Regions from separate parts of the Luteibacter anthropi genome, predicted to be linked through region 3. Evidence: predicted binding sites of a transcription regulator. Region 3 holds the regulator's gene; each other region holds the start of a gene.
What was found. The regulator FliA, encoded in region 3, starts transcription of late flagellar genes. The targets are predictions, from matches to a motif close to TAAAGTTTNNCNNNCNNNGGCCGATAA.
Positions count from the first base shown of each region.

Region 1: the regulator FliA is predicted to act here: its motif matches at 2,845-2,871, upstream of KR767_RS06095 (GGDEF domain-containing protein).
Region 2: the regulator FliA is predicted to act here: its motif matches at 2,783-2,809, upstream of KR767_RS18385 (GGDEF domain-containing protein).

Region 1 is NZ_CP077072.1:1,329,595-1,336,611, reverse strand. Features, by position in the region: gene KR767_RS06120 (1-acylglycerol-3-phosphate O-acyltransferase, YihG family) at 1-232, opposite strand, end outside; gene KR767_RS06115 (LysR family transcriptional regulator) at 363-1,268, shown strand; gene KR767_RS06110 (VOC family protein) at 1,341-1,811, shown strand; gene KR767_RS06105 (DksA/TraR family C4-type zinc finger protein) at 1,876-2,142, shown strand; gene KR767_RS06100 (histidine phosphatase family protein) at 2,186-2,791, shown strand; gene KR767_RS06095 (GGDEF domain-containing protein) at 2,908-4,704, shown strand; gene KR767_RS06090 (methyl-accepting chemotaxis protein) at 4,807-6,366, shown strand; gene KR767_RS06085 (helix-turn-helix transcriptional regulator) at 6,474-7,017, opposite strand, start outside.
Region 2 is NZ_CP077072.1:4,338,847-4,345,863, reverse strand. Features, by position in the region: gene KR767_RS18400 (class I SAM-dependent methyltransferase) at 1-81, shown strand, start outside; gene KR767_RS18395 (pseudouridine synthase) at 78-776, shown strand; gene sodC (superoxide dismutase [Cu-Zn] SodC) at 852-1,379, shown strand; gene KR767_RS18385 (GGDEF domain-containing protein) at 1,580-2,647, opposite strand; gene KR767_RS18380 (CorA family divalent cation transporter) at 2,902-3,861, opposite strand; gene KR767_RS18375 (GNAT family N-acetyltransferase) at 4,029-4,319, shown strand; gene KR767_RS18370 (S9 family peptidase) at 4,374-6,428, shown strand; gene KR767_RS21365 (putative bifunctional diguanylate cyclase/phosphodiesterase) at 6,720-7,017, shown strand, end outside.
Region 3 is NZ_CP077072.1:2,932,174-2,939,190, forward strand. Features, by position in the region: gene flhA (flagellar biosynthesis protein FlhA) at 1-375, shown strand, start outside; gene flhF (flagellar biosynthesis GTPase FlhF) at 472-1,821, shown strand; gene KR767_RS12775 (MinD/ParA family protein) at 1,890-2,765, shown strand; gene KR767_RS12780 (RNA polymerase sigma factor FliA) at 2,762-3,493, shown strand; gene cheY (chemotaxis response regulator CheY) at 3,553-3,954, shown strand; gene KR767_RS12790 (protein phosphatase CheZ) at 3,964-4,605, shown strand; gene KR767_RS12795 (chemotaxis protein CheA) at 4,613-6,670, shown strand; gene KR767_RS12800 (flagellar motor protein) at 6,672-7,017, shown strand, end outside.

The DNA.
Region 1 (7,017 bases), 1.6 Mb from region 3:
CCACGATCCAGCGGGTCCGCGTGAAGGCACCGAACATCCAGCTGTTGAAGCCAAGCCAGCTCTCGGCGATGCCCACCAGCACGGCGGCGCAGAGGCGGCGCACGGCCGGTAGCGGGACCAGCAGGCGCACGGCGGTCAGGACGAACAGCGGCACCACATGCAGCACCGTGCTGACGAACAGCAGCAGGCAGGCGAGGGGGATGCGCAGGACGGCAGGGAGCGAGGCGAGCATGGGATTGGCTGAAATCGATGAAGGTTCAGTTTACTTGGTCCGTGGCCCCGTTCCGTGAGCGGGGACAGCACTATTGACGCTACGCCGGGCGACGAGGATCTTTCATGACTCCTGATCACGAGTCTTTGCCATGCCTGCCGATGGCCGCCTGCTGGGTAACCTGAGCGTGCTGGTCTCCGTCGTGGAGACCGGCAATTTTGCCCGCGCCGCAGATGCGCTGGGACTGTCACCCTCGGGTGTCAGTCGCGCCGTCGGCCGCCTCGAAGCACGCCTGGGCGTGCGCCTGCTCCACCGGACGACCCGCTCGGTGACGCTGACCGACGAGGGCCAGCGCCTTTATGCCCAGGTGGGTCCCCTGTTGTCCGGCATCGAGGATGCGGCCTTTTCGGCCGCGGGCGACGGCCAGACAGTGCGCGGCCGCCTGCGGGTGAGCGTCGATCCGATGTTCTCGGCCCAGATCCTGGCGCCCCGCCTGCGCAGCTTTCTCGACCAGCACCCGCACCTGGAACTGGAAATCGTCACCCGTGACGAGCTGGGCGACCTGATCTCCGACGGCATCGACGTGGCGGTGCGCTTCGGCGTGCCGCCGTCGTCGTCGCTGGTGGGCCGCAAGCTGCTCGATACCCGCGTGCTTACCGTGGCGACGCCAGGCTATCTCGCCAGCCACGGCCGGCCCGCCACGCCGAAGGATCTGATCGGCCATCACTGCATCCAGTTCCGTGACCCCGTGACCCGGCGCCCGTTCGAATGGGAATTTCATCGCAAGGGCAAGATCGTGACGGTGGAGACCACCGGTCCGGTGCTGGCGACCGACTCCGGCACCATGTACGCCCTGTGCGTGTCCGGCGTGGGCATCGCCCAGATACTTGAGCTGAGCATGCGTGACGCGCTGGCCGATGGCCGCATCGTGGAGCTGTTCCCCGACTGGGCCGAAGAGACCTTCCCGCTTTATGCCTTCTACCCCTCGCGCCGCAACGCGCCGCCCAAGGTGCGGGCCTTCGTGGATTTCTGCGTGGGGCTGGCCGCTGCCCCATGATGTCGAGATAGCCTGCCGCCGTTCGACGTACCGTATGAAGGGCCATGCCGTGGCCTGTCCTGGGAGAACCGCATGTCCGCTTTCCGGCGCATCACCCCGTTCCTCTGGTTCGACACGCAGGCCGAGGAGGCCGCGACGTTCTACACCGGGATTTTCCCCAACTCCCGGATCCTCTCGATCACCCGCTACCCGAAGGAAGCCTCCGCCGCCTCCGGACGTGCGGAGGGCTCGGTGATGACGGTGTCCTTCGAGCTCGATGGCCAGCCGGTGACGGCCTTGAACGGTGGACCGGTGTTCCGGTTCAACGAGGCCTTGTCGCTGGTGGTGCATTGTCACGACCAGCGGGAGATCGATCATTACTGGGATGCGCTCACCGATGGCGGCAGTCCGTCGGCCTGTGGCTGGCTGAAAGACCGTTATGGCCTGTCCTGGCAGGTGGTGCCGGGGGATATCGCCGATCTGGCCGGCAATGCGGGCTCCATGGGCGCCCTGATGCAGATGACGAAGATCGATATCTCGAAGCTGAAGGCCGCTGCGAGCTGACCTTTGAAACGGCGCGTCCGCCCATAAATCAGTTACTTGGGACCGCATGGCGTGGAGGTGCCCCATGGCGACCGGATGGGCGGGCGATACCGCCGTACAGGACCAGATCGATGCCACCGTGGACGACGCGGTGAAGCGGGTGCGCAGCCGGCTGGCCCATGGCCCCGGACTGGAGCACTGCGAGGAATGCGACAAGCCGATTCCCGAGGCGCGCCGCAAGGCCGTGCCGGGCGTGCGGCTGTGCGTGGCCTGCCAGGAAGCGGCCGATCACGAGGAAGCGGCTTTCAGCGGCTACAACCGGCGCGGAAGCAAGGACAGCCAGCTGCGTTGAAGCGCGCCGTTACAATGAGCGAACTCTCTCCCCAGGCATCCCCATGCTCGAACAAGTGATTCTCGCCCGCCACGGCGAGACGGAATGGAACGTCGCCGGCCGCGCGCAGGGCAGGGAGGACAGTCCGCTCACCACCGCCGGCCTTGAACAGGCCGAAGCGCTGGGGCGTCGCCTCGCCAGCCTGGGCGTCGGGCACATCATCAGTTCTCCCTTGCTGCGCGCGCGTCGCACGGCCGAGATCGCCGCGCGCGCCATCGGTGGCACGGTAAGCCTCGACGAGCGCCTGGTGGAGCGCAGCTTTGGCGAACTGGAGGGCCGTCTGGTCGCCGAGGCCATGGCCGAGAACCCGCGATGGATCGAGGTGCTGCGCGGTACCGAGCCGGGCGCGGCGGCCCGTGGCGGAGAGTCCCTGCACGACGTGGCGGCGCGCATGCTGCCGGCGCTGGAAGCCGCGCGCGCTCTGCCTTACCGGCGCGTGGCCGTGCTGTCGCACGGTCATTGCCTGCGTGCGGTGCTGGGCGCCCTGGGCGATGGCAACACGGCGAATTACCACCACGGCAACTGCGCCTACACGCCGCTGGCGCTGCGCGAGGGCCGTTTCACCTTCGACCGCTGGAACCTGAGCGCACTGGAACTGGCTGACGCTTGAGCGTCATGGCCGATGTCACAAATCAGAAATAATTGATTTCGAAGGGTTTTTACTAAAGCATTCGCTTCGGTGGCCGATTAACGGGGCAGTTCCCCGGCCTTGCCACGACGATGCCCATGAACAGCCCAGCCGGCGGTCGCGAACCGTCGTTGATCGAGCAGGCCCTCGCCGGAACATCCCTCACCGCCGTCTTCCAGCCGGTGATCCGCATCGACACCGGACAGGTGGTGGCGCATGAGGGCCTGATCCGGTCGGCCTTGCCGCAGTTCGACCTGACGCCACCGGACCTGCTGGATCTGGCCCGGGCGCGTGGACGTCTTGGTGTCTTCGAACTGGCGGCGGTGCGCCGCATCGCGGAGCGCTTTGTCGAAAGCGGCCTGTCGGGGCGCCTGCTGGTGAACCTCAGCGCGCAGGCGCTGGTGCAGGAAGGCGTGCGGGCCGAGGAGGTGATCGAGGCCTTGTCGGTGCACGGTCTCGACGTGAGCCGCGTGACCATCGAGATCACCGAGCGCGACATCGTCGACAACCCGGCACGACTGGCCCACGCGCTGGGATTCCTGCGTGCGCGTGGCATCCGCGTGGCCCTCGACGACTTCGGCAACGGGCATTCGAATTTCGAGATGTGGAACGAGGTGCACCCGGAGATCGTCAAGATCGATCGTTACCTCATCAATGGCCTGGCGCACAGCGCCGAACGCCTCGCCATCGTGCGCGCGCTGTGTTCCGTCGCCGAAACCCTCGGTGCCGAGCTGGTCGGTGAAGGCGTGGAGGAAGAAGCCGACCTGCTGATGCTTCGCGAACTGGGCATTCCGTACGCGCAGGGTTTCCTGATTGCCCGTCCCAGCGCGGAGTCCCTGAGCGAGCCGCCACGCCGTGTCGTCGCCGCATTGTCACTGGGCCATGTACCCGTACCACCGCGTCCGCGTGGCCCCGTATCGGGCAGCCGCTTCACGGCAGGCCATATGCTCATCGAGGCGCCCTGCCTGTCATCCGTGCAGCTCAACGAAGACATCGTGGACTTGTTTGCCGCCGAACCGCGCCTGCATGCGGTGGCCATCGTCGACGATGGCCGTCCCCTGGGCATCGTCAACCGGCGTGTCTTCACCGAACGCATGGCGCAGCCGTTCGCCCGCGAGCTGTTCGGCCGCAAACCCTGCACGACTTTCATGCACGCCGAACCGTTGCTCTGCGACGAGCACATGCCCTTGCAGAACATGGCCGACATCCTGCGCGGCGAAGACCAGCGCTATCTGAGCGACGGTTTCGTCATTACCTCGCGGGGTCGCTACCTCGGGCTGGGAACGGGCGAAGCCCTCGTGCGACGGGTGACGGAAATCCGCGTGGAAGCAGCGCGCTACGCCAACCCGCTGACCTTTCTGCCGGGCAACCTGCCGGTGACCGAACATATCGAGCGCCTGCTGCAATCCGGTGGCGCGTTCGCCGCCGCCTATTTCGATCTCGACAACTTCAAGCCGTTCAACGACCAGTACGGCTATTTCCGTGGTGACGAGATGATCCGATTGCTGGCGAGCACGCTGACCGGCGATCTTCGCCAGGATGCGGACTTCGTCGGTCATATCGGTGGCGACGATTTCCTCGTGGTGTTCCAGGGCAGTGACTGGACGTCGCGATGCGAGGAGATGCGCGTGCGCTTCAATGCGATGGCCGGCAACCTGTTCGATGACGTGGATCGTGCACGCGGCGGCATCGACAGCGAAGACCGCCACGGTCACCAGCGTTTCTTTCCGATCACCACGGTCGCCGTGGGCGTGGCCTGCTTCACGGAAGCCTTTCCGCGCGATGCGGAGACCGTGGCTAGCCTTGCCGCTTCGGCCAAGCGCGTGGCGAAGCATTCGGGCATCGGACTGCACGTGGTGCACTTCGACGGACGCCCGGTGAATGCGTTGTCATGACATCTTCAACTAACTGAAACAAAAGTATAATTTGCCAAAAATCGCTAAAGTTGCAGAAACTCCGGCCGACACGAAGGCATCCCCGTCCCCCGTGAGTGCGCCATGCGATTCTCCCGCCTTCCGTTACCTGAGCTGACGTTGCGCGCGCGCCTGCTCCTGCGCCTTGCCGGTACCATCTGCCTGCTGCTCGCCCTGTGGATCGTGGGTGGCGTGCAGTTGCGAACCGCCAACGAGCGCCTGCAGTCCGTCGTCGGCGACACGCTGGCACCCGTGGCGGACGTCGGCCACATCCAGAACGATTACAACGACCTGCTCGATGCGCTCGTGCATGCCACGCTGATGCGCCTGCCCTCGGCCGTGGACGATGCGGTGACCGCCATCGGTGCGGATCGACACGACATCGACAAACAGTGGAAGTCGCTCGAAGCCAGCGGGCTAGGCGTGGCGCAGAAAAAACTGGTCTCGCTGGCTGCCGAACACCGCAAGGCCGCTGACAAGGCCATCGACGATGTCGTGGAACTGCTCAAGGCCGAACAGTTCGACCTGGCACAGCTTCAGTTGTCCAATGACGTGCAGTCGGCCGTCGTACCGCTGAAGAGCGACTTCTCCAACCTCTTCGCCCTGGCGCTCGCGGGCGGCAAGGCGCAGGCCGAAGCGCAGCACGCGGATATCCAGCGCGGCGCGGCGGTGTCGGCCGTGCTGCTCGCCATCGCGTTGCTGGCTGCCAGCGCCATGGATCTGGCGATCATCCGTTCGCTTGGCCGGCGGTTGCGCCAGGCGACCGACGTCGCATCGGCCATCGCAAGCGGCACCCTGGGCGCGCGCATCGACGTGGGCCGTAACGACGAGATCGGTGCTTTGCTGACCTCGCTCACCGCCATGGACGCGCAACTGGGTCATGTGGTGACCCAGGTACGCGATCGCGCAGACCTGGTGGCGCATGCCGCCAGCGGCATTGCGCACGGCAACGACGCACTCAACGATCGCACGCGCACCCAGGCACAGCACCTGCGGCATACTTCCGCGTCGATGGAAGACATGGCACGTGCCGTATCGGGTGGCCTGGGCCATGCCAGCGCAGCGCATTCGGCCGTGAACGAGGCGCGCGACATGACCGACGAAGGCCACCGCGTAGCGATGGCCGCCATCGACAACATGCGGACGATCCTGCGCACCACCGAGCGCATGAATGAGGTGCTCGATCTGGTGGACCAGGTAGCGTTCCAGACCAATCTGCTGGCGCTCAATGCCGCCGTGGAAGCCGCCCGCGCCGGTGAGCACGGCCGTGGCTTCGCCGTGGTCGCCTCCGAGGTGCGCGAACTGGCCCAGCGCTGCGCGCAGGCGGCACGCGACATCCGCGGCCTGATCGGTGCCAGCGACGAAGCCGTGCAGGCGGGCGTGACGTCGGTGGATCGGGCCGGTGCGGTACTGACAGGCATCGGGGAGCGGGTAACGTCCCTTGCGGGTCTGGTGGGTTCGGTGATGGAAGCCACTCGCGGACAGAACGACGGCATCGCCCGGGTGAACGGCGCGATCCGCGGCATCGACGAAACCACGCGCGAGAATGCCGCAATGGTGGAGCAGGCCGCCGCCGCAAGCCGCGCCATGCGCGAGAGCGCGGAAATCCTCCGTCGCGAAGTGGCTTACTTCGAACTCACGTAGGGACGGACCTGCGCGCGAACGGGTGATCGCGATGAATGCCGGTGTAGGAGCGCGCCTTGCGCGCGACCGGGTGATCGAGACAACCCGGTCGCGCGCAAGGCGCGCTCCTACAGGTCGTCTTGCCTGACGCGCTTCAGCGACTTGTAGAGCGTCGCCCGTGATACACCGAGCACCTTGGCGATGTAGTTCGCTGCGTGGCGGATATCGAACAACCCACGTTCATCCAGCTGCGCCACCAGTGCCTCACGCTCGGTTACATCCAAACCGGCCAGACTCGTGCCACGCTCACCAAGGAACGCACCCACCAGATCGTTGATTTCCTCCCGCCAGTCCTCACGAAACAAGGCATCCGGTCGCGGTGCGGCCTCTGCAAAACGCAGGAATTCCTTCGACATCGCATGCATTGCCTCGAACATGCTCACATCGATGTTGATGCAAAGCAGCCCCACCGCCTTGCGCCGCCCGTCGCGCAGCACGGCAGTCACCGACTTCATCGAGCGTCCGTCGGCATGGGTCTTCGGATAGGGTCCGATCACCGCATCGTCGAGTGATTCGATATCCGCGATATCGGTAAGCGATGCATCGCCCGGTGCACGGCGTGACATGCGATTGGCGATATGCCGGATACGGCCGTTGCCGAGATCATGGATC
Region 2 (7,017 bases), 1.4 Mb from region 3:
GCCGCGCATTTCGGCGCGGTGCGTACCGTCGTCGATCGCGACGGATTCAAAGTGATTGAAGCAAAGGAGCCTCGCCGATGAAACTCGTACGCCTTCTGGCGAACCTAGGCTATGGCAGCCGCAAGCAGGTGGCATCGATGTTCCGCGAGGGACTGGTCACCGATGCGTCGGGTGACGTGCTGTATGCCGACGACAAGATGGAACACGCCGATGTGCGTTTCGACGGCGAGCCGCTCGATCCGCCGCAGGGCATGATCCTCATGCTGAACAAGCCCGCGGGCTATACCTGTTCACGCAAGGACGTGGGGCGACTGGTCTATGAGTTGCTGCCGCCGCGTTTTTCCCAGCGCAATCCGGTGCTGTCCACCGTGGGGCGCCTGGACCGTGATACCTCGGGCCTGCTGCTGTTTACCGATGACGGCCCGCTGCTGCATCGCATCATCTCGCCGCGCTCGTCGGTGGCGAAGATCTACGAAGCCACGCTCGCATCGGATCTACGCGGCGACGAGGGCGGGATCTTCGCAGCGGGCACGCTCATGCTCGACGGCGAAACCGATCCGCTGGAGCCGGCAACGCTTGAGGTGCTGGGGCCACGCCATGCGCGGTTGACGCTTACCGAGGGGCGTTATCACCAGGTGCGTCGCATGTTCGCCGCCGTGGGCAATCACGTGGAAACGCTGCACCGGCCGGCGCTTGGCGGCCTGTCGCTGGGCGATCTTCCGAGCGGCCAGTGGCGCCTGCTCACGGCCGATGATGTACGTGGCTTGTTTGGATAAGCCGTTTCGGTATGGACGCATCGTGCACGCCGGGTGCAGTATCCCCGGGTTTCCTACACTGGAAGGAGTGGCACGATGAAGAAGCTCGTGATCGTCGCGGCAGGTCTGTTCGTGTGTGCGTCCGCTCAGGCGGCCGATAAGAGCGTGGTGGTGCCGATGACCCTGGTCACCGCATCCGGCACCGGCGCAGCGGTGGGCATGGTCACCGTGACCGAGAGCGCCGGCGGCCTGGTATTCACGCCCGACCTGAAGGGGCTTCCGCCGGGTACGCATGGTTTCCATCTGCATGAGAAGCCCAGCTGCGCGCCGGGAGAGAAGGACGGCAAGATGGGCGCCGCACTGGCGGCCGGCGGTCATTTCGATCCGGCGCATACCGGCAAGCATGAAGGCCCGGATGCCATGGGGCATGAGGGCGACCTTCCGAAGATCGAGATCGGCGCCGATGGCACCGATACCACGGCGGTTACCGCGCCGCGCCTGAAGAGCCTGGCGACCCTGAAGGGTCATGCGCTGATGATTCACGCCGGTGGCGACAACTATTCCGACCAGCCGGAGCCGCTCGGCGGTGGCGGGGCGCGGATTGCCTGTGGTGTCGTGAAGTAACGCCTGGCTTCGATCCGGTCGCGCGCAAGGCGCGCTCCTACAGGGCGCTGTGGTTTCGGTCGCGCGCAAGGCGCGCTCCTACAGGGCGCTGTGGTTTCGGTCGCGCGCAAGGCGCGCTCCTACAACGTGTCGTGTAGGAGCGCGCCTTGCGCGCGACCGGACCAGGGCGGTGCACAGGGAATCGCCCGGTACATCACCCCTCAAAACAAATCGATACTTCCCAGCGCCACTGGCGCCAGATCCCCCGACTCCGCCAGCGTCTCATAGCCGTGCACGCTGTCACGCCCGTTCTGCTTGGCGAAATAAAGCGCCTTGTCCGCACGATCCAGCACGATCTCCGGATAATCGCTCTCGGTGATCCGCGCATAGCCGATGCTCACCGTGACATGCCCCACCTGCGGGAAAGTATGCGAAGCGATGTACTGGCGGAAACGATCCAGCGCCGTATACGCCGTGCGTTCGTCATGCGCGGCCAGCAGCATCACGAATTCCTCGCCGCCGAAGCGGAACAGCACGTCACTCTGGCGGAAGTTGCTGCGCATCTGCTGCGCAAGCATCAGGATCACCTCGTCGCCATAGACATGGCCGTAGGTATCGTTGATCCGCTTGAAGTGATCGATATCGAGGATGGCAAGGAAGATGTTTGCCCCTTCCTCGCGCACCAGGCGGCGGTCTTCCTTGCCTTCGGCAAGGGCCCGCGCCCGCTGCCGGCGATGCTTCAGCATCCGCTGCAGGCGGCGGTCGAAGCTGCGCCGGTTGTACAGGCCCGTGAGCTTGTCGCGCTCGCTCTCGTTGAGCAGGGCGATGTAGTTGCCGTAGATCCGTGCGAAGCCCTCGACCAGACCGCGGACATCGTCCATGGCCTCGTCGGATTCCAGCATGAGGGCGCCCGTGGCAGCCTGCTCGCGCTGGATCGGAATCACCAGCCGGTTGAGGCCGGCGGGTGTGACTTCGCTGATCGCCTCCAGCTTCTCCATGGCACGGACGATGGTGTCCACCGGATCACCTTCGCCGGAGGGGTCCACGGCTTCGATCACGAAGGCCCCGGCGGCATCGCGCGAACAGACCACGACGGAATCGACCGGAAACTGGACGCTTTCGCCCCGCTTGCAGAGCGTGACGCTGCTGACCTTGACCAGCTCGGCCAGGGAAAGCACCAGGCTGTGGTCGAGTGCGTCGATGTCGCGGTGATGGGTGAACTCCGCCACGGAGGCGAGCAGGCGGGAGTCGGGCAGGGTGCCGGAGGGAGAGTGCCACGAAGCCCTCATGGACGCGGCTTCCCTGCGACGTGGTGTTGGCTACTGACAGGCACCGAACTCACCCTTCTTCCCCCGAGCGAGGTCGCGCCATGCGACCCCCATGTTCGCGTCAATGGATTGCCCGCCGGCCGGGCTTGCCCCGGGCTAGCGGCCGCGAGAGCGCCAACTTTAGGGCAAAATGGCTTCGGATTGTAAAAAATGTGAACCAGTTACGGTTTACAGGTCTTCCAAACCGGGCGGGTATTCTGTAACGCCGCAGTGGCTCAATCCCCCGACCACCAGCCCCGCCATTTGAAGAAGAGCACGGGCAGCACCATGCTCAGCAGAATGATCCCCAGCGCGATGGGATACGCATAGGGCAGGTCCAGCTCAGGCATGTCCTTGAAATTCATGCCCCATATGCCGGCCAGGATCACCGGCGGAATGGTTGCCACGGAGGTCACCGTGAGCACCTTCATCACATGGTTCTGGTCGGTGCTGATGAAGCCCAGGGCGGCATCGAGCAGAAACTGGAGCTTGTTGGTGAGCTGGTCGTCGAATTCGTCCAGCGTACGCAGGTCGTGGTCCACCACGCGCAGGCGCACCTCCACGTCGTCGGACATCCAGTCGGGCTTCTTGGCTCTCACGAAAGACACGATGCGCTGTACGCCGAGCATGGATGAACGGTTGCGGGCCTGGAGCCCCTCCAGCCGGCCCACCTCCAGCATGCAGCCGCGCAGGATAGGCGTGCCCAGGCGTTCGGGCGTGAAGATGCGATCGGACAGCTTCTTCAGCTCGGCAGAGACATCCTCCATACGTCTTGCCGCCAGATTGACGATGGCCTCGATCAGCGTGGCAAGTACGTCGGCGCTGGATTCCCAGCGATGCTGGGCGCAGCTCTCGCTGGCGAGACGGAACGCGGGTGAATCGGAAAAGCGCAGCGTCATCAGCACGCGGCCGGTGACGACCAGGCCTACGGGACCCGGGGTATGTCCATCGGCCGTGTCCGCAAAGTAGGGAATCGACAGATACATCGCGTCGTCGTCGGTACGGATGCGGCTGGACAGCGCAAGGTTCACCACGTCGCTGCGCTCGGGAACGCGCAGGCCGGTGATGTCGGCGGCGCAGCGCCGTTCGTCGTCGGAGGGATCGAGCAGGTCGATCCAGATGGGGGCATGTGGCTTGTCCATGCCCGTCGACCACTGGATGGGTGTCGGCTGGCCGTGTTCGTGGATGATGAGCACGTGGGGTGGTGTCCTCGACTGCCTGCGTTTGCACGGCCGCTGATGCGGCGCTGCGGGCAGTTTACGCTTCAAGTGTGGCGCCGATGTATGCGGATGACGCAGGCACCGCTTGACCCGTGAGCCCCGTGCGGCGGAACAATGACGGCTCCCCTTGACGGAGCGATGCGATGAACGACCAGGCTCATCCGCTGCACATCGTCCATGACGAGAAGCGGCATACCTTCGAAACCGTGGTCGATGGCCATACCTGCGAGATCGATTACCTGCTCGAAGGCACGGTCATGACCATCACGCACACTGGCGTCCCCGACGCGGTCGGTGGTCGTGGCATCGCCAACCTGCTGACCCGTTTTGCCATCCAGGTCGCCGAGGCGAAAGGCTGGAAGATAAGCCCCGCATGTTCGTACGCGGCCGCATGGTTCAAGCGGAATCCGGAATACGTGCACCTGCTCGCCTGAGGCCGTGCCGGGTGTGCTAGCTTCACGTTTTCTGCACACCCGGAGCCCTTCACGATGCGAATGAACTGGATCGCCGCTGCCGTCGCGCTTGCCTGCGCGGGTGCTGTCCACGCCGAGAAAGCCGCGCCTGCGGCCGATCCGCGCATCGCGAGCATTCTCGACAACCTCGGCAAGGTACGCCCGATCGAATCGGTGGCCCTGTCGCCCGACGGGCGCCACCTGGCGTGGACAGTCAAGACCAACGGCAAGATCGTGCTCGAACTGGCCGACGCCGATGGCCGCAATGCGCATCGCGTCACCAGCAGCAAGGGATGCCGCGAACTGTCGGCCTCGTGGGCGTCGGATTCCCGACACCTGGCGTTTCTCTCCGATTGCGCGGGTGGCAAGCCCGGCGTGGAAGAGGGCAAGCAGAATGATGTCTACGTCGTGGACATCGACACCAAGGCCGCGCCGCAGCGGCTGACCAAGCTCAACGGCTATGTGGATGGCCTGGAATGGCGCCCCGATGGCAAGGCACTGGCCTTCCTCTACGTGCCCAACGCCACCCGTCGCGCCAGCGCCACGGCGGCCGCCGGTCCGCAGGTCGGCGAGATCGGCGTGGACAACGTCGAGGTGCAGCAGGTGGCGATGGTCGATGCACGTGGCGGCGAGGCGAAGGCGATCACGCCCAATGGTCTTCACGTTTACGAATTCAGCTTCTCGGCAGACAGCGGCCGCCTTGCCTACGTGGCAGCGCAACCGCCGGGCGACAACAACTGGTGGGTGGCGCGCCTGTATGCGCAGCCGCTGTCCGGTGAAGCCAAGGCCGTTACCGTCGTGGATACCGCCCGTCTCGACGGTCCGCTGAAGGGTCTTCAGGTTGCCGTGCCGCGCTTCTCGCCCGATGGCTCGCGCATCGCCTTCATCGGCGGCCTCATGAGTGACCAGGGTTCCACCGGTGGCGACATCTGGACGGTACCCTCCGACGGTTCCAGCGCACCGGTGGATGTCACGCCCGGCGTGCGCACCACGCCGGCATGGCTGTCGTGGGCGGGCAACGACAGGCTCATCGTCTCCGAGGCGGTGGCAGGTGCGAGCCGCGTATCGTCCTATGCGCTTCCTGCGCAGGGTGCCGCCACGGCCACCACGCTGTTCGAATTGCCCATGACCATCGGCGACGGTCGCCTGTCCATGTCCCTCTCGCTGGATGCGAAGGCTGAAAAGGCGGCCTTCAACGCCAGCTCGTTCGAGCGCGCGTTCGAAGTGCATGTGGCCGATCTTGCGGGCCACGCTGCCCCGCAGGCCGTCACCTCCTTCAACGCGGGCCTCAAGCCCTCCTGGGGCAAGGCTGAATCGATTACCTGGAACAACGAAGGCCACGACGTGCAGGGCTGGCTGCTGTACCCGGCGGACTACGACGCATCGAAGCGCTACGGCATGATCGTTTCCATCCACGGCGGTCCGGCGGCTTCGGTGCTGCCGCGCTGGCCAGGCGTGGGCTACGGCCCGGCACCGCTTTCCGCGCTGGGTTATTTCGTCTTCATGCCCAATCCCCGTGGCAGCTATGGCCAGGGCGAGGCCTTCGTGCAGGCCAATCGCAAGGACTTCGGTTACGGCGACCTGCGTGACGTGCTGGCTGGCGTGGACACCATCGAGAAATCGCACCCCGTGGACGACAACCGCCTGGGGCTCACGGGCTGGAGCTACGGCGGCTTCATGACCATGTTCAGCGTGACCCAGACCCAGCGCTTCCGTGCCGCGGTGGCCGGTGCAGGCATCTCGAACTGGCAGAGTTATTACGGCCAGAATCTTATCGACCAGTGGATGACGCCGTACTTCGGTGCCTCCGTCTATGACGATCCGCAGGTGTACGCCAAGAGCTCCGCGATCAATTTCATCAAGAGCGTGAAAACCCCGACGCTGGTCGTGGTCGGCGAGCGCGATGCCGAGACGCCGGCTCCGCAGTCGTTCGAGTTCTGGCATGCACTGCGTGCCCAGGGCGTGCCGACGTCCCTGGTGGTCTACCCGGGCGAAGGCCATGGCTTTGCCCAGGATGCCCATCGCAAGGATGTCCTGGCCCGGGCGCTGGCCTGGTTCGATCGTTACCTGTCTGCCGGAGGCGCTCACTGAGCCCATCTGCCGGCAGGTGGCAGGACGTCACGGATTGCGTTTTTCCACCGACCGATCATCATTCGTGCCTGGGTCGGTTCCGCTTCTCCCGAAAGCGGGCCGGTGTGACGCATCACGAGGCGCTAAAGCCGGAGGCGGTAGTGGCCGATACTCCATGGGATATCTCGCGTTCCGCGCCTGGCCCATGGCCGGTTCCCACGGCGCGGTCGTTTGGAATTTGGGTCGATCCGCCGGCAGGGACGCGCTTGTTCCGGCTTGTGGCGCATCCCGCAGGCAAGGCCGGAGCGTGGCGTGCTGACAAATCGTAGCGTCGAAAGCGGTCTGGACCTGGCCTTGAACAAGTGCGTGCACTGGCCTGCCATCGTGCCTGAAGCCTCCCATTGCGGTGGCTTCAGCACGGTGGGCGCCGGTCTGGGCTGGTTGATTGCCCTGATCGTGGTGGCTGCCGTGGCCGCGGTCGTCATCGCCTGGTTGTTCGGCCAGCGCCGCCGCCTGGCCGCCCGGTTGAAAGACCCCCGCGAACAGGCGCGCCACGCCCTGGCCTTCCACGCCTACCACGACACCCTCACCGGGTTGCCCAACCGTGCCT
Region 3 (7,017 bases):
GGTGTACTCGCCGCCGCCGTGCGCGTGACGCTGGGTCGCCAGATCGTGCAGGAGATCGCCGGCCTGGGTACCGAAGTGCCCGTCATTACTTTGGCGCCGGACCTGGAGCAGATCCTGTTGCAGTCGTTGCAGGGTGGCGGCCCGGCGGGTGCGGCGGTGGAACCGGGACTGGCCGATCGCCTCCAGCAGAGCGTCGCCGATGCTACCCGCCGCCAGGAAGCGGCCGGCGAACCGGCCGTGTTGCTGGTTTCTCCTGCATTGCGCCCCTGGCTGGCCCGCTTTACGCGACATGTGGCCCAAAACCTGCATGTGCTTGCCTATAACGAGGTGCCGGACAACCGCCGCGTCAAGCTGGTGACGGCCCTCGGGCGCTGAGCATTGAGACACCGTTCGCCGATTCGCCGGCCGGACGGAACGAACATGGTGGTGTCCTCGAACCTGGGCACCGCGACGTAAGACAGGATCGAACGCATGAAAATCAAACGATTCGTTGCTCCCGACATGCGCCAGGCCATGCGCCAGGTACGGGACGAGCAGGGCCCGGATGCCGTGATCCTGTCCACGCGTCGCATGGACGACGGCATCGAGATCATCGCTGCGCTCGACTATGACGAGGCGCTGGTTCGCGAAGCCGGTTTCGCCTTCGACAACGTCGAAGAGAAGGCCGCCAGGCAGGCCCAGGCACCGTCGCCGATCCGTGCGATCCGTGAGGACCGCGACAGCGAGCGCGCCGCCCGCCTCGACCAGGCCCGCGCCGCGACGGCCGCCGTGGTCGAGCGTGCCGTGAAAAACCCGAACAGCGCCGCCCCGCAGCGGCAGTCCAGCGCCGCGCTGGCCGCCAGCGTCGCCGACGTGGTGCGTGCCGCCACGGTGAATCCGCAGAACGACATCGCCGTTACCGGCATGCGCGCCGAGATCAACCATCTGCGCGAAATGCTCGAAGTGCAGCTGTCCGCCCTGGCCTGGAACCAGATGGATCGCCAGCAGCCGCTGCATGCCCGCGTGCTGCGCGAGATGACCCGCCTGGGCATCGACGGCGACGTGGCGCGTGCCCTGTGCGCCGAGCTGCCCGCCGACATGACCGTGGAGCAGGCGCGCTACCTGCCGCTGGGCCTGCTGTCGCGCAACGTGCGCACCACCGGCCGTAACTTCGACACGGTGGGTGGCGGTGTCACCGCGCTGGTGGGCACCACCGGCGTGGGCAAGACCACCACCATCGCCAAGCTGGCCGCCCGCGCCGTGATGCGCCACGGCGCTTCGCGCGTGGCGCTGATCAGCACCGACCAGTACCGCATCGGCGCCGGCGCCCAACTGGAGCACTATGCCCGCCTGCTCGGCGTGCGCGTGTTCAACGCCAACGACGCCACCAGCCTGCGCAACGCGCTGCTCCAGCTGCGCGGCAAGCACACCGTGCTGGTGGATACGGCCGGCCTGGCCGGCAACGACCCGCGCCTGCAACAGCAGTTCGATACCCTGCGCGCCATGGCCGACGTGCGCACCTGCCTGGTGCTGGCCGCCAACGCGCAGTCCCAGGCCATCGACGACGCCATCCGCGCCTATGCGCCGCTGGGGCCGCAGAGCGCCATCCTCACCAAGCTCGACGAGGCGCCGCTGGTCGGCGGCGTGCTCTCGGCCGTGATCCGCCATGGCCTGCCGCTGGATTACACCACCGATGGCCAGCGTGTCCCCGAGGACATCGCCTCGGCGGATGCACGCAAACTGGTCTGTCTCGCCGCCCAAAGGGTGAAACAGCGCACAGAAGAGCCCGACGACGCCATACTTGCCGATCGGTTCGGCATGCCGGCGACGGCGCTGGCATGATCAGGACGACCCGACCCGTGACCTCGGCATCTGCAAACGCATACTCTTCCCCGGCAGCGAAATCCTTCATGAGCACACACGTCGACAACACCCAGGCTGCCGGACTCGAATGGCTGTCCGACCGTCGTCCTACCCGCAGCATCGCGATCGCGGGAGGCAAGGGTGGCGTGGGCAAGACCACGGTGGCGGTCAACCTCGGCATGGCCCTGGCGATGGGCGGCCGTGACGTGCTGCTGCTCGATGCCGACCTGGGCATGGCCAACATCGACGTGCTGCTGGGCCTGCAACCGGTGCGCCACCTGGGCCACATGCTCGAAGGCGCCTGCCGCATCGAGGATCTGGTACTGGAAGCCGCGCACGGGTTGAAGGTGATCCCGGCCACTTCGGGCACCCGACGCATGGCCCAGCTGCCCAATATCGAGCACGCCGCGGTGATCCGCGCGTTCGACGAATACCCGCTGGCCCCCGAATACCTCATCGTCGACACCGCCGCCGGCATCTCCGACAGCGTGTCGATGTTCGCCGCCGCCTCCGACGAGGTGGTGATCGTGGTCTGCGACGAGCCGGCCTCCCTGACCGACGCCTACGCGCTGATCAAGGTGCTCTCGCGCGAGTTTGCGGTACACCGCTTCCGCATCGTCGCCAACATGGTCCGCCATGCCCAGGAGGGCAAGGCGCTGTACGAGAAGCTGTCCCGGGTGACCGGCAGGTTCCTCGACGTATCGCTCGACTTCATGGGCATGGTGCCGCACGACGAGTACCTGCGGCAGGCCATCCGCCGCCAGTCGGCGGTGGTGGATGCCTGGCCGAGCAGCCGTTCCGCGGTCGGATTCAAGAATCTGGCCAGGTCGGTCGATACATGGGGTGAACCCGAAACCCGGGCACAGGGACGCATTGGCTTCTTTGCCGAACGTTCCCACTTGGGAGGAGGGCTGCCGTTGTGAGCGTGGCGAGCGAATACCTTGAAATTACTCGTGTTCCCGCGGACCAACTGGTAAAGACCCATGCGCCGCTGGTACGCCGTATCGCCTATCACCTGATGGGCAGGCTGCCGCCGAGCGTGGACGCGAACGACCTCATGCAGGCCGGGATGATCGGTTTGCTTGAAGCCGCAAGAAATTATTCGCCGACTCGCGCGGCCAGCTTCGAAACCTATGCGGGCATCCGCATACGTGGCGCCATGCTGGACGAACTGCGCAAGACGGACTGGACTCCGCGCTCCGTCCACCGGAAGTTGCGCGAGGTAGCGGAGGTAACGAGGCAGATCGAAAACGAGACGGGTGGCGACGCCGACGACGCGGAAGTGATGAAGCGGCTGGGCATCGACGCCATGGAGTACAACCAGATCCTGGCCGACGCGGCGAGCGCGCGTTTGCTGAGCCTGACGGCGCCCGAAGGCGACGAGGGCGCAGCCATCGACGTCGCCGATCCGGATGCTGCCGGACCGGAAGGCACCTTCGAGCAGGACGGCATGCGCGATGCGCTGGCGCAGTCCATCGATGGCCTGCCCGAGCGCGAAAAGCTGGTGATGTCGCTGTACTACGATGAAGAGCTCAACCTGAAGGAAATCGGTGCGGTGCTGGGTGTAAGCGAATCGCGGGTGTGCCAGATCCATGGCCAGGCCCTGATCCGCCTCCGCGCTCGCATGTCGGGTTGGAAAGAAAAGCATTGACGGCATCCGGGGGTGCCGTCGCCGGGTAAGAAACGCGCAGGTACAGGCGGAGAGACGTTTTGGACAAGAACATGAAAATCCTCGTGGTGGACGATTTCTCCACCATGCGGCGCATCGTCAGGAACCTGCTGGTGGAACTGGGCTTCACCAACGGCCTGATCCAGGAAGCCGAAGATGGCAACGCCGCGCTGGCGCTGCTGCGTTCGCAGTCGTTCGACCTCGTGGTCACCGACTGGAACATGCCGAACATGACCGGTATCGAGCTGCTTCGCGCCATCCGTGCCGATGCCGCCCTCAAGGCGATGCCGGTGCTGATGGTCACGGCGGAGAACAATCGCGACCAGATCATCGCCGCCGCACAGAGCGGCGTGAACGGCTATGTGGTCAAGCCGTTCACTGCGGTCACGCTGAAGGAAAAACTCGACAAGATCTTCGAACGCCTCGCCGCGGCGGCAGGCTAAGGACACCGCATGAACTCCACGATTTCCGCCGGCCAAGAGGTCGCTCCCGAACTGCGTGACCTGCTTGAGGCCGATGATCCGGCCGCCGTTGAGCAGGCGCTCGATCGCCTGATCCGCAGCCGCGAACAGCACCTGTTCCTCGCCCTGGGCCACCTCGCGCGCGACCTGCACGAGTCGGCCCGCCGTCTCGCCGCCGACATTTCGCACGACGGCAACCCGGGCAACATGAGCGACGCGCGCAAGCACCTGCTCGACGTGCTCGAAATGAGCTCGCAGGCCGCCCATCGCACGCTCGATTTCAGCGAAAAGCTGCGTCCGCAGGCCCAGTCACTGGCCACGCAGGCCGACGAAGTGCTGGTGCTCGACCCGGCCGACCCGTCGTTCGCTTCCAGCGCCCGTGCGCTGGCCGTGCGCGTGGGCGACTTCGCGCAGAGCGCCGACATCGGCCTGGGCGAGATGGTCGAGGCGCAGTCCTGGCAGGATCTCTCCGGCCAGCGCGTGGCCCGCGTCGAAGCCTTCATGGCCAAGGTCGAATCCTCGCTGGTGGAGCTGGTGCGCCTCACCGGTTCGCTGGCGGGCGGTGCGGCTCCGGCGGCGGACAAGGTCAGCCAGGACGAAGTGGATCGCCTGCTCAGCGAATTCGGTTTCTGAGCGCGCCATGAGCGTGGAGCTGGACAACGAGCTGCTCAACGTCTTCCTGATCGAGGCGCGTGAACTGCTTGAGAGCCTGGGCGAACAGCTCGTGGACCTTGAGTCCTCGCCCGGTGACGTCGATCTGCTGAACGCGGTGTTCCGTGCGTTTCACACCGTAAAGGGCGGTGCAGGCTTTCTCGGCCTGCACGCCATGGTGGAGCTGTGCCATCGCGCGGAGGATCTCCTCAACGAGGCGCGCAACGGTGCCATCGTGCTCGATGCCGGTTTCATGGATGCGTTGCTGGAATCGCTGGACCTCCTCAACGACATGATGCGCGCCGCCGACGGCGGCGTGCCCATCGAGGCCGCGCCGCGTTCGCTGCTGGATCGCCTGGTGATTCCCGGCCGCGTGGCCTCCGCACCCCCGGCCGCGCTCGCGCAGCCGGTGACCGCATCGGTCGCGGCGACAAGCGTGGCCGTGCCGAGGCCGCACGATCCCATCGAAGACGAATTCGAGGCCATGCTCGATGCCGCGCGCGCCGACCGGGCGCCGGCACCGGCTGCGTCGGGCACGATCAGCGACGACGAATTCGAGGCCCTGCTCGATTCGCTTTATGGCACGGGGGCTCCCGGTGCCGATGCAGGCGCGGCCGTGCCCGTGGTGGAAGCGGCCGCGCCTGTCGCGGACAGCAACGCCATCAGCGACGACGAATTCGAAGCCCTGCTCGATTCCCTGCACGGTACGGCCGCGCCGGGCGCGAACAGTGCCGTGGCGCCAGAACCGGTGCCCGTGGCAGCACCTGTGCCGGTTCCGGCGCCCGTGCAGGCGGCCTCGCCCGTGGCACCCGTCGTTGCGGCTGGCGAAGCAGCACCTGCCAGGGCCGCCTCCGAAAAGCGCACGGCCTCCACCGCCGACACAACCGTCCGCGTCGATACGCATCGCCTCGACAACCTCGTGGATGCGGCCGGCGAACTCGTGCTGGTGCGCAACCGCCTGACCAACCTTGCGCCGCGCGGCACCAACGATCCGATGGAACGTGCCATCGGCGAGCTGGAGCGCGTGGCCGAAGATCTCCAGAACGCCGTGCTGCGCATGCGCATGCAGCCGGTGGGCAAGCTGTTCTCGCGCTTCCCGCGCATCGTTCGCGACCTCGCCCGCCAGCTGGGCAAGGAGATCGAACTGGTGACCGAGGGCGAGGAGACCGACATTGACCGCACCGTGGTGGAGGCGCTGGCCGACCCGCTGGTGCATCTGCTGCGCAACTCCGTGGACCACGGCATCGAGATGCCGGACGTGCGCGCCCGTGCGGGCAAGCCGCGCTCGGGCACCGTACGCCTGGCCGCCGGTCAGTACGGCGACCGCATCGTCATCACGGTGACCGATGACGGCAAGGGCATGGATCCCGAGGTCCTGCGCCGCAAGGCCGTCGAAAAGGGCCTGATGGATGCCGAGCAGGCCGCGCGCCTGGAAGAACGCGAATGCTACGAGATCGTGTTCCGCCCCGGCTTCTCCACGGCCAGCGAGGTGTCCGACATCTCCGGTCGCGGCGTGGGCATGGACGTGGTCCGCACCAAGATCGTCGAACTGGGCGGCACGCTGTCCATCGACTCGCGCGTAGGCCATGGCAGCACCGTGCGTCTTTCGGTGCCGCTGACCCTGGCGATCCTGCGCGTGCTCATGGTGCGCGTGGGGCATCGCCTGCTGTCGCTGCCCATGTCCAATGTCGCCGAAGTGTTCGAGCTGGCGGACGGACAGGTGCAGAAGCTCGACGGCCGCATCGTCGCCAACCATCGCGGTCGCGCGCTGCCCCTGGCCGATCTCGGCCGCTGGGCCGGCACCGAAGGGCAGGGCGGTCATGTCGTGGTGGTGCAGATCGGTCATCAGGTGCTCGGCTGCCTCGTCGACGAAGTGCTGGGCCGCGAAGACGTCATGGCCAAGCCGCTTGGTCCGTTCCTTAAGGATGTGCCGGGCGTGGCGGGTGCCACCATCACCGGCGACGGCCGTATTTCGCTCGTGCTCGACCTGGCGGGGTTGGCCGATGACAGCGGACAGGTGCTGCCAACACTAAGGATGGCTGTCTGACATGGATATCGTGAGTGTCGTCGGCACGATCCTGGCCTTCGTGGTCATCATCGTGGGTACCATCCTCAAGGGATCGAGCCTCGACGCCCTGTGGAACCCCGCTGCCTTCGTCATCGTCTTCCTCGGCACTTTCGCCGCACTGCTCGTGCAGACGCCCGGCGCCGTGCTCAAGCGCGCCTGGAGCATGCTGCCCTGGGTGTATCGCCCGCCGGATATCGAATCGGAAAACCTCGTCAGCCGCATCATCGGCTGGAGCGAAATCTCCCGCCGCACGGGCCTGCTGGGCCTGGAGCCGGCCATCGAGCGCGAAACCGATCCCTTCATCCGCAAGGGGCTGCAACTGCTCG